One region of the Pantoea stewartii genome, then DNA from elsewhere that is predicted to be linked to it. Evidence: riboswitches for the same ligand, from Rfam matches in the RefSeq annotation. Region 1 holds a riboswitch; the other holds the start of a gene.
What was found. A riboswitch is a leader RNA that binds a small molecule or an ion and turns the genes downstream of it on or off. The one in region 1 is predicted to bind thiamine pyrophosphate.

Region 1 (5,340 bases):
TGCTATATACAGTTGACGAAAGTGGGGGCACGGGCAGCCGTGCAACAGGCCATCGCACAGGGCTAAGGCGTTTTAACGCGCTGGCGAAATCGGGTTAATGTTAACAGGGACAGAACATGACGCTTTCCTACACCATCACGACAAGTGAACCGGTCAATCAGCAGATTTACCGTTATCTACGCAAAGATATCGTCACCTGCGTCATTCAGCCGGGCGCTTTGCTGTCGGAAAAAGAGGTTTCCGCCCGTTTTCATCTCTCTCGCCAGCCGGTACGTGAGGCGTTCATTAAGCTGGCAGAAGCCGGTCTGGTACAAATCCTTCCACAGCGCGGCACCTTTGTGCGTAAGATTTCAGCGAAGCAGGTCGAAGATGGACGCTTTATCCGGGAAGCGGTAGAACTGGCCGTGATACGCCGCGCAGCGCGGGAAACAAGCCAGCGCGGACTGATGGCGCTGGAGCATAATCTGCAGCTCCAGCGCATCACTGCCGCCCGGGGCGACAGCCAGATGTTTCTCAGCCTGGACGATGAATTCCATCGTCTGATTGCCGAGAGCATCGACTGTATGCTGGCATGGGAAACCATTGAAAACATCAAGGCGACGATGGACCGGGTGCGCTATCTCACCCTGAATCAGGTCGCGCCCGCTGAAACGCTGATCGAACAACATGAAGCCGTTTTTGCCGCCCTGAAAGCGCGCGATGCGGACCAGGCAGAAACCGCCCTGCGTCACCATCTGCAGGCAATGATGTTTTCGCTCGCGCCCGTGATCAGGCAAAACCGTGACTGGTTCGAGGCTGAGTAGCGCGCCGTACAATCGCTGAGCGAAGCCGTTACCACCACTGATGAAAATGATGCACAGGTCCAGTCCCGTGGCCCACCTCCAGCGAATCGGCTGTCAGCAGGGCCTGTTGTAGCCAGGTTTTGGCTTCATTAACCGTCTCCGCCCAGTCACTGTGCCGTGGACGCAGGGCCGCCAGCGCAGCAGACAGCGTACAACCGGTACCGTGCGTATGGCGCGTTTTCACCCGAGGCGTGCTGAACCGTTGCCGCCCCGCTGGCGTGATCAGCCAGTCAGGACTTTCGCCATGATCCAGATGTCCGCCCTTCATCAGCACGGCCTGACAACCCAGCGCCAGAAGGGCATCGCCCTGCGTCAGCATCTCGTTCTCATTGCTGGCCATACGGCATTCGAGCAGCGCGGCGGCTTCGGGCAGATTAGGTGTGATCAGTGACACCTGTGGCAACAGGCGCTCGCGGACACAGGCAATGGCATCAGGACTCAGTAAGGCATCGCCGCTCTTGGCCACCATCACCGTGTCCAGCACCACGAACGGGATTGCCCGGCGCTGCAAGCCAACCGCCACCCGCTCCACGATCGCCGCATCGGACAGCATGCCAATTTTTGCACTGTCGATGCGCACGTCATCAAGAACGGAATCCAGCTGTGCGCTGACAAAATCAGGATCAATACGGTACACCGACTGTACGCCACAGGTATTTTGCGCCACCAGGGCCGTAATCACGCTGGTGCCGTAAGCGCCCAGTGCGGAGAAGGTTTTCAGGTCGGCCTGAATCCCGGCACCGCCGCTGGGATCGGTACCGGCAATCGTTAAAGCATTGATGCGTTTCACAGGGCGGCCTCCAGTGTCCAGAGCGCGTCCAGAAACGCTGGTGCAAAGCTGCCCGGCCCGGTTGATGCCTGTGCGGCTTTCTCTCCGGCCAGTGCCATCACCCGACAGGCGCTGGCGATATTGACCAGTCTGTCACCCGGCAGGCTGGCAAAGGCGGCGACGACCGCAGACAGCGCACAGCCGGTGCCGACCACCCGCGTCATTAAGGGCGATCCGCCGACAATCGACAGGGTACGCATTCCGTCGGTGGCATAATCCACCTCGCCAGTGACCACCACACAGGTTTGATACTCACGCGCCAGTTGTTGGGCGGCCAGCAAGGCGCTTTCGGCGGCGTGCTGGCTGTCCACGCCACGTCCGCCGTCAGCCTGCTGGGCCAGCGCCAGAATCTCGGAAGCATTGCCGCGAATCACGGCAGGCGACTGCATCAGCACCTGCTGGCAAAACCGGGTACGCAACGTCAGTGCGCCCACCGCTACCGGGTCCAGCGTCCAGGGCGTGCCTGCCAGATTAGCCGCCTCGATTGCCGCGGCCATGGCCTGCTGGCGTTCGTGCGTTAATGTGCCGACATTGATTAACAGTGCATCCGCGATACCGCTGAACTGCGGCGCTTCCTCGCGATCGATGACCATGGCAGGTGACGCGTTCAGAGCAAGCAGAACATTAGCCGTGAGCATTTGCACCACATCATTGGTCATGCAGTGCACGAGCGGTGACTGACGGCGAAACTGTTGCAGGAGGGGCGCGCATTGCGCATCAGAAAGATGGTGCGGTTGATGTGTCATAAGAACTCCCAACCGGCGGACAAGAAGGCGAATGCGGTCAGGCATCAGACTTCCCTACGCTGGCATTATCCAGATCAGGTAATACGGGTTTTTCTCAGCCTTCACAAAGAAGGGCACCCCGAGTCGTGTTACGCAAAGAAGAATAAGTAAGCCCCTAAATTTAAGCAAGGTGCTTATTCTTTTTTCAACCTGGCGGGCAAGACTTTTACATGATCCCGATCAACTCCCCACCGCACGAAAAAAGGCTTAATGCTGCGGGCTTAAAATTTGCACGTCAGAGCAGTAAAGGTATTTACGCAAGTAAATTATATCCTTCACCATTATCAGAATGCCCAGCAATAACAAACACCTGCCTACAACATCGCAACAATAAATCTTCATATCACGTAGTTAAAAATTACCAGAACACTTCATACTTGACAGGAAGCATGATGCGATTTTTAGCGCTTATCCCTCATCGTCACCGATGGACTGACATCACCATTACCCGTCAGGGTGCCCTTTCTCCTTCTGGCCGACACTATTATTCCACTTATCTTTCTGCCCGTTGTCAGCGTTGCGATGCGGTTATCCATCGGGTGTATTATCGCGATATCAGTGATGACCAGGCGCGCCGCTGGCTGGGGTAAATTCGCGGGTCGGGTACACGTTTTGCCAGGTTACGCGGCCGACGCAATTTGGTAGTCTTGCCCTTACTGAGTCACTGGACTGCTTACGCTTATGCCCTTCCTGCTGGATACATTAGGACACCAGATTTACCTGTCAGCCCCGCTGTTTATTCTTATTTTCCTGGGTTATTGCCTGACGAAATGGGGCAAATGGCCGCTGAGCATCAGCGAAGGCATGAACCGGTTTGTCTTTAACGTTGCCCTGCCCTGCATGCTGTTTCGCATCATGAGTGACTTTTACAACAGTCCCGCAGTCGATGTGCGCCTGCTTCTGGCATTCTTTGGCAGTTGTCTGCTGGTGTTTATCGTGGGCCGAATCCTTGCCTCGCGTCTTTTTCATCTGGATGGCGTGGCCGGTTCGGTCTTTGCCCTAGGCGGTGTCTTTTCAAATAACGTTATGCTGGGTATTCCGGTCGCTACCGTCCTGCTGGGCCCCGGTGCCTTGCCATCGGTTGCGCTGGTGCTGGTATTTAACAGTCTGATCCTCTGGACATTACTCACCGTCTCGGTGGAATGGTCGAAACAGGGCAGTTTTTCCCTTCAGGGCTTTAAGCGCACCTTGATTAGCGTGCTCAGGAATCCGTTAATTATTGGCATCTTATCAGGCACCGCCTGGAGCCTGTTGCAGCGGCCTCTTCCCGCCATCGCCGCTGAACCGCTGCGCATGCTGGCGTCCATCGCCGCACCCTTATCGTTGGTCACTCTCGGCATGAGCCTGGCGCACTACCGGGTGCGGGAAGGCCTGAAAGAGAGTTACACGATTTGTGCGTTGAAACTGATTCTGCAGCCGCTGTGTGTCTGGGCAATCGCCTGGCTGACGGGTCTGCCTGCGCTGGAAAGTAAAGTGGTGGTGCTGCTGGGGTCGATGGCGGTCGGTGTGAATGTCTACCTGATGTCGCAGAAATTTAACGTGATTACCGGCCCCACGGCCGCCAGTATGTTGCTTTCCACCCTTTTTGCCGCGATAACCACGCCGTTGTGGATGATGTTAATGACGCTGGCCGGATACTAAAAAGCCCTGTAACACAGGTTACAGGGCTGGCTTTTGCACCGGAAAAACTTAGTGTGCAGGTTGGGTGCGAATCAGGTAATCAAAAGCGCTCAGCGAGGCTTTTGCCCCTTCACCGCTGGCAATGATGATTTGCTTGTAAGGCACCGTGGTGCAGTCGCCTGCTGCGAAAACGCCTTTCAGGCTGGTTTCGCATTTTGCATCGATGATGATTTCACCCATCTTGTTGCGCTCAACCGCCCCTTCCAGCCAGGTGGTGTTAGGGAGCAGGCCAATCTGAACAAAAATGCCTGACAGCGCCAGTTCATGGGTTGTCTGGTTGGTGCGATCCAGATATTGCAGGCCGGTAACTTTGCTGCCGTCGCCTTTCACTTCGGTGGTTTGTGCATTCAGGATCACATCTACGTTTTTCAGGCTGCGCAGTTTGTCCTGCAGCACTTTGTCTGCACGCATTTCGCTGGCGAATTCCAGCAATGTGACGTGTTCAACGATACCAGCCAGATCGATAGCCGCTTCCACGCCGGAGTTACCGCCACCGATGACGGCAGTGCGTTTACCTTTGAACAGCGGACCGTCACAGTGCGGGCAATAGGTCACACCTTTAGTACGGTACTGCTCTTCCCCCGGTACGCCCATGTTGCGCCAGCGCGCGCCGGTCGCCAGGATGATGCTACGGGATTTCAGTACGGCACCTGACGCCGTTTCAATGGCGTGCAGGCCGCCTTTCGCCGCAGACGGAATCAGTTTAATCGCGCTCTGACTGTCAATCACATCAACACTGTAATCGTCAACGTGGGCACGCAGTGCGCCAGCCAGTTTGGCCCCTTCCGTTTTCTGCACGGAAATATAGTTTTCGATATCAACGGTATCCAGTACCTGTCCGCCGAAACGCTCACCCATCAGGGCGGTGCGGATGCCTTTACGGGCAGAATAGATGGCGGCCGCTGCGCCAGCGGGACCGCTGCCAATAATCAGCACATCATAGGCTTCGCGTTTATTCAGCGCTTCTGCTGCGCGCTTGTCAGCATTGGTGTCGACTTTACTGACGATCTCCGCCAGGCTCATGCGGCCCTGACCAAACTCTTTGCCGTTCAGGAAAACCGCCGGCACGCCCATGACATTCCGTTCCTGAATTTCGTTCTGGAACAGGCCACCGTCAATCGCGGTGTGGCTGATGCGTGGGTTCAGGACCGCCATCAGGTTCAGAGCCTGTACCACATCCGGACAGTTGTGGCAGGACAGCGAA
Region 2 (5,340 bases), on a different replicon from region 1:
CAACATGCGGCTCGATGAGTATGTCAGGATTGCGTTGCGCCAGCGCACGCTGCGCGCAGAAAACCTTGGGCTCGCCAATGTCGGCAACGGTAAACAACGTCTGGCGATGCAAATTATGCAGCGTCACGACATCATGATCATACAGCCGGATATAGCCCACGCCGGCACCTGCGAGCAGGGGCAACAGGGTTGACGCGAGTCCACCCGCGCCCACGACCAGAACGCGGGCTGCAGCCAGCGCCTGCTGCCCCTCATCCCCGACTTCGGGCAACATAGTCTGTCGTTGATATCGCGACATTTTCGCTCCTTAACTGAACTGCGCCAGACCAAAAACGGGCGTGGAGGCGACCGCCATATCCCGACGTTCCATCATGCCGGCCAACCGCGCCTGATGTCCTGACTGAATGGCACTGGCAAACGCTCCCGCCATGCGTACCGGATCGTGGGATTTCGCGACGGCGGTATTCAGCAACACGGCATCAAAGCCCAGCTCCATCGCCTGCGCCGCCTGGCTGGGAGCACCGATCCCCGCGTCAATGATCAGCGGAACGTCTTTAAACCAGGCACGCATGGTGCGTAAACCGTCAATATTGCGTAGCCCCTGCCCCGAGCCAATGGGCGCGCCCCAGGGCATCAGCACCTGACAGCCCGCTTCCAGCAGTTTTTCGCCCACAATCAGATCTTCTGTGGTGTAAGGAAAAACATAAAAACCTTCGGCACATAAAATACGGGCGGCCTCCACCAGGGCGAAAGGATCCGGTTGCAGGGTATCCGCGTGCCCGATCACTTCCAGTTTGATCCACGGCGTGGCAAACAGTTCGCGCGCCATATGCGCCGTCGTGACGGCTTCCCTGACGGTATGGCAACCCGCCGTATTGGGTAACACGCGCTTATTCAGCGTTTTCAGTAAATCGCGAAAGGCCCCACCCTGACTTCCTTCCCGACGCAGACTGACCGTGATGATATCCGCACCGGAGGCCACAACAGCCTGCTGAAGAATATCCGGTGAGGGATAACCGGCCGTACCCAGTAAAAAACGGGAGTCGCCCTTGTAGTCGTAAAACATGATCAACCTCCCTGCATTGGCGACAGCACTTCCAGACGGCAGTTGGCCTCAAGCAACTGTGAGGCATAGCGCTCTCTGGGAACAAAGGTTCCATCGAGGGCACTGGCCACACAGCCAGCGTCAATGCCCTGCTCTTCTAACAACTCCGCAAGCGTCCCGGCTTTCGTCTCGATAGCACGACCATTTAGTTCGATTCGCATAGTAGTCTCTCTGTTGCAAGTTGATGCATGAGCTTTTCGGCCATAACCGGTGCCAGCAAAAAGCCATGGCGATACATGCCGTTAATGGAAAAGACACCGTTTTCATAACGCACGTCGGGCAGGTTGTCGTGATAAGCAGGACGTAACCCCGTCCCGCTTTCGATAATGCGCGCTTCGGCAAGCGCAGGATGAATGCTGTAAGCAGCGCTCAGCAGCTCCATCATGGCGCGCGCGCTGATGGGGCTGGTATCCTGACTCTCAACCATGGTGGCCCCGAGCATAAAGTGCCCCTGCGCCCGGGGAACCAGATAGCAAGGAAAACGGGGATGCAGCAGGCGTAAAGGTCGGGAAAACGTGATCTCATCCGTTTGCAGGATTAGCATTTCGCCCCGCACCGCACGCAAGGCTGGCTGTGCCTCACGCGCATGAATACCGCGGCAATCAATAATGCGTCCGCTGGGATTGCCAGCGTGAATACTGACGCCCGCGCTGACCAGACGTGCACGTAACTGTTGCATTGCCTGACGCGGATCGAGATGCGCTTCAGCCGGGAAAAATAATCCCCGGGCGAAGCGGTTTTCCAGCGCGGGTTCGATGTCACCTGGCGCAACCCACTGATGCGCTAGGGTCATGCTGGCAAACCGGGTAAGTTCGGCGCTGTCACGCGGTGGCGTGAGTACGAGTGTGCCCTGCTGTTCAACGCCACTTACGCGGGCTGCCCACCACGCTGCAGCGTGCTGTCCCCATTCAACGACCTGCTGAGGCGCACTTTCTGCCTCACACCAGGGTGCCAGCATGCCGCCAGCCCAGTAGGACGCCGCCTGACAATTCGGTTGCGTAATGACTTCAACCTTTTCGCCGTGTTCGGCCAGTAACGTCGCGATACAGAGTCCGGATACACCGCTGCCCAGCACTGACCAGCGGCTCATTGTCCGCCATCCTGATGGGGTAAAAACGGAATAAGGATAGTCACATTGGCCTCTCTGTTAGCTCTCAGAGACCCGCGATACAAGAAGGGAAAAAGCACAAGCCTGACAGAAACAGGCTCTGCGGCAAGCATCTACGCGATGCGCAGATGCCCGTCTTCCTACGCCAGTATCAACTGGGTCAGGTTCTAAGGGTCGCTAAGCCGCGCATGGCGCTATTAGCCTCTCAGTCTCTCTGGCGAGACTCCCCTGACGGGTTCTAGTTGTATTTTAAGCGACGCTGTTCGTCAAGGCTGACACGCAATTTATCGCCGGGTCCGGCAAGATAAATAGCGCATTCAGGGTACACCCATATAGCGCAACAACGCCGTCATGCAGGCCGCGCCCAGAATAATGAAAATCAGCGGAGCTCTACGCCAGGCAAGGAACAGGGCAAACCCGACGCCCAGCACTCTGGCCATCCCTGCAAAATGCTGGCCTTCAAACAGCGTGGTGGTTGCCGCAACCGCAAGCAGCAGTACAGTGGCAGCATCGGATAACATATTTTGGGTTCGTTCACTGACGGGCAGACGATTGCCGAGTTTAACACCCGCGAAACGGATGGCGTAGGTGCCAGCAGCCAGCAACGCAATACCTGCAATAATCATGGCGTGATTCATTTGCGCGATCTCCATGTAAAGAGGCCAAGCAAGGAAAACAATACGGGCATACCGGCAGGTACGAAAGGCGTGACCACCAGCGACAAAAACGCACCAGTCATAGCAGGAATGCGGGTGCGCGCTTTGCGTAAGGCAGGAAAGATTAGCGCAATCAGGATCGCGGGAAAGACCGCATCCAGGCCGATAGCAGACACATTCGGAATAAACTGCCCTATCGCCGCGCCAGCCATTACGGTCACAGGCCAGATTACGCCAATACTGATGCCGCATATCCAGAATGCCTGGCGACGTTGCGCCAGCGTAGGCTGGGAAATGCCAAACACGACACTTTCATCATTCATGATGTGGCATCCTAGCAGACCCCGTCTGCCCTGACCGACCAAATCCTTGACAGTGATACCAAAAGGAAGATGACGCGCATTGACCAACAGCCCCGCCGCTGCCGCCGTGAGAGGACTGCCACCGCCCGCCACGATACCGATAAACAGGAACTCCGACGCCCCCGCCAGCACCAGCGTCGATAACGCCAGCGGCACCCAAAACGGAAAACCCTCTGCAAGAGCGAGCGAACCATATGACAGGCCAACAATGCCATCGGCAAGACAGACAAGGAAAATGGCTTTTATCACGCCCTTGTCCAGCGTCTCTTTTTTATCCAGCATCACGATTAGATCCCATAACGAACGATATACCCATTATAATGAACGGACCGCAGCAGCATTACAAGATGAACGATATGTTCGCTATAACTAACAGGATGCAGGATGAGTACACCCATTGATATTATCGCCAGCAGTTTAGTCAGAGAGCGCCAGCGGGCAGGACTGACACTTGCAGAAGTCGCGCGTCGGGCCGGCATAGCAAAATCGACCCTCTCTCAACTTGAGGCGGGGAACGGTAATCCTGGCATTGAGACGTTGTGGTCACTTTGCGTTGCCCTGAATATTCCGTTTGCCCGCCTGATGGAGCCGGAAGCGAACCGCCTGCAGGTTATTCGTCGCGGTGAAGGCCCTGCCGTTGCCGCCGAGCAGGCGGATTATAAAGCCGTCCTGCTGGCAACCTGTCCGCCCGGCGCGCGACGGGATATCTATCTGCTAAACATCCAGCCCGGCAGCGAGCGCCGCTCGCAACCGCATTCGCCGAACACCATTGAGCATCTCATCTTGACTCAGGGACGCGCGCTGGTCGGGCCCACAGACTCGCCCGTCGAACTGGCACCGGGCGACTACATCAGCTATCCCGGCGACACTGAACATATTTTTCGTGCGCTGGAGCCGGATACGCTGGCCGTGCTGGTCATGGAGCACATCTGAGGGTGCTCTGCCTCAGTCATCAGGCAGGCTAATCGCATCAAGGGAAATGACCCGATGTGCACTCCTCTCAAGTAGCGTGAGATCATGACTGACCAGCAGAATGGCGCAGCGTTGCTGCATGGCCAGATCAGTCAGTAAGGCCAGCGTCTGTTGCTGAACCACAGGATCGAGACGCGACGTGGGTTCATCGGCAAACAGGAACACGGGATTCAGCAACATCGCCCGAAGCAGCGAAAACCGCTGAAGTTCACCGCCTGACAATCCTGAAGCCGGACGGTGTAACAACGCCTGTCCGAGCCCCAATTGCCGCATCCGCTCATCACGTCGCCTCACCGGGATTGTGTGGCGCTGCAGCAGATCGTCGATGATCTGGGCCATAGTGATATCCGGTGGAAAAACCGCAGAAGGATCCTGGTACAGTTTTTGATAACGCAACGGATGAAACCTGCCCGGTCGGGTTATCGTTCCCTTATCGGGCTTAATCAAGCCCGATAGCGTATCTCCCAGGCTGCTTTTGCCACTGCCGCTCTCACCATAAAGCCCAACGATTTCACCGGCGCGAAAGCATAAATTTACATTGCGGAACAACGTTTTCCCGGCGCGTTTCAGAGTAAGCCCTTCGGCCCGTAATACGAGGGTGTCATCACAGGGCAACAACGTGGCCGGTGGCCAGGCATGGGGTTCGGCGGCCAGCAACTGTTTCGTATAAGCCTTCTGCGGCGCATTCAGGACTTGCGTGGCATTGCCCTGCTCAATCACCTTTCCCTTATGCATCACGACAATGTCACCGCCTAACTGCCTGGCCAGCGCGATATCATGGGTGATGGTCAGCAAGGCTTCGCCGCGGGCTACGGCCAGGTTGAGCATGTCACCAATTTCGTCCCGTCGCGCCACATCCAGTCCTTTCGTCGGTTCATCCGCGATAAGCAGAGTGGCACCGCCCGCCCGCGCAGCGGCAAAGCACACCCGTTGGGCCATTCCACCGGAAAGCTGCCAGGGGAAACGCTCTGCCGCGTGGGCCAGCCCCAGCGAGTCCAGCGCCAAACCTGCCGCCTGCTGCGCGCCCTGACGCGTGAACCCCCGTATGTACCGATAACCCTCTTCTGTCTGGCTTTTCACACGCATCGTCGGATCAAGCGCCAGTAAGGGCTCCTGAGGTAGAGCGGCAATACGGTG

Region 2: it holds a riboswitch for thiamine pyrophosphate, as region 1 does, so the genes downstream of both, G5574_RS22305 (FAD-dependent oxidoreductase) here and thiM (hydroxyethylthiazole kinase) in region 1, are expected to answer to the same signal.

The regions. Positions count from the first base shown of each region.
Region 1 is NZ_CP049115.1:1,225,959-1,231,298, forward strand. It holds gene G5574_RS05790 (mannitol dehydrogenase family protein) at 1-66, shown strand, start outside; gene G5574_RS05795 (GntR family transcriptional regulator) at 117-803, shown strand; gene thiD (bifunctional hydroxymethylpyrimidine kinase/phosphomethylpyrimidine kinase) at 832-1,632, opposite strand; gene thiM (hydroxyethylthiazole kinase) at 1,629-2,417, opposite strand; TPP riboswitch at 2,452-2,548, opposite strand; gene G5574_RS05810 (hypothetical protein) at 2,849-3,046, shown strand; gene G5574_RS05815 (AEC family transporter) at 3,138-4,097, shown strand; gene ahpF (alkyl hydroperoxide reductase subunit F) at 4,146-5,340, opposite strand, start outside.
Region 2 is NZ_CP049116.1:186,587-191,926, reverse strand. It holds gene G5574_RS22320 (HesA/MoeB/ThiF family protein) at 1-298, opposite strand, end outside; gene G5574_RS22315 (thiazole synthase) at 308-1,066, opposite strand; gene thiS (sulfur carrier protein ThiS) at 1,069-1,266, opposite strand; gene G5574_RS22305 (FAD-dependent oxidoreductase) at 1,251-2,195, opposite strand; TPP riboswitch at 2,334-2,453, opposite strand; gene G5574_RS22300 (AzlD domain-containing protein) at 2,531-2,851, opposite strand; gene G5574_RS22295 (AzlC family ABC transporter permease) at 2,848-3,513, opposite strand; gene G5574_RS22290 (helix-turn-helix domain-containing protein) at 3,616-4,164, shown strand; gene G5574_RS22285 (ABC transporter ATP-binding protein) at 4,177-5,340, opposite strand, start outside.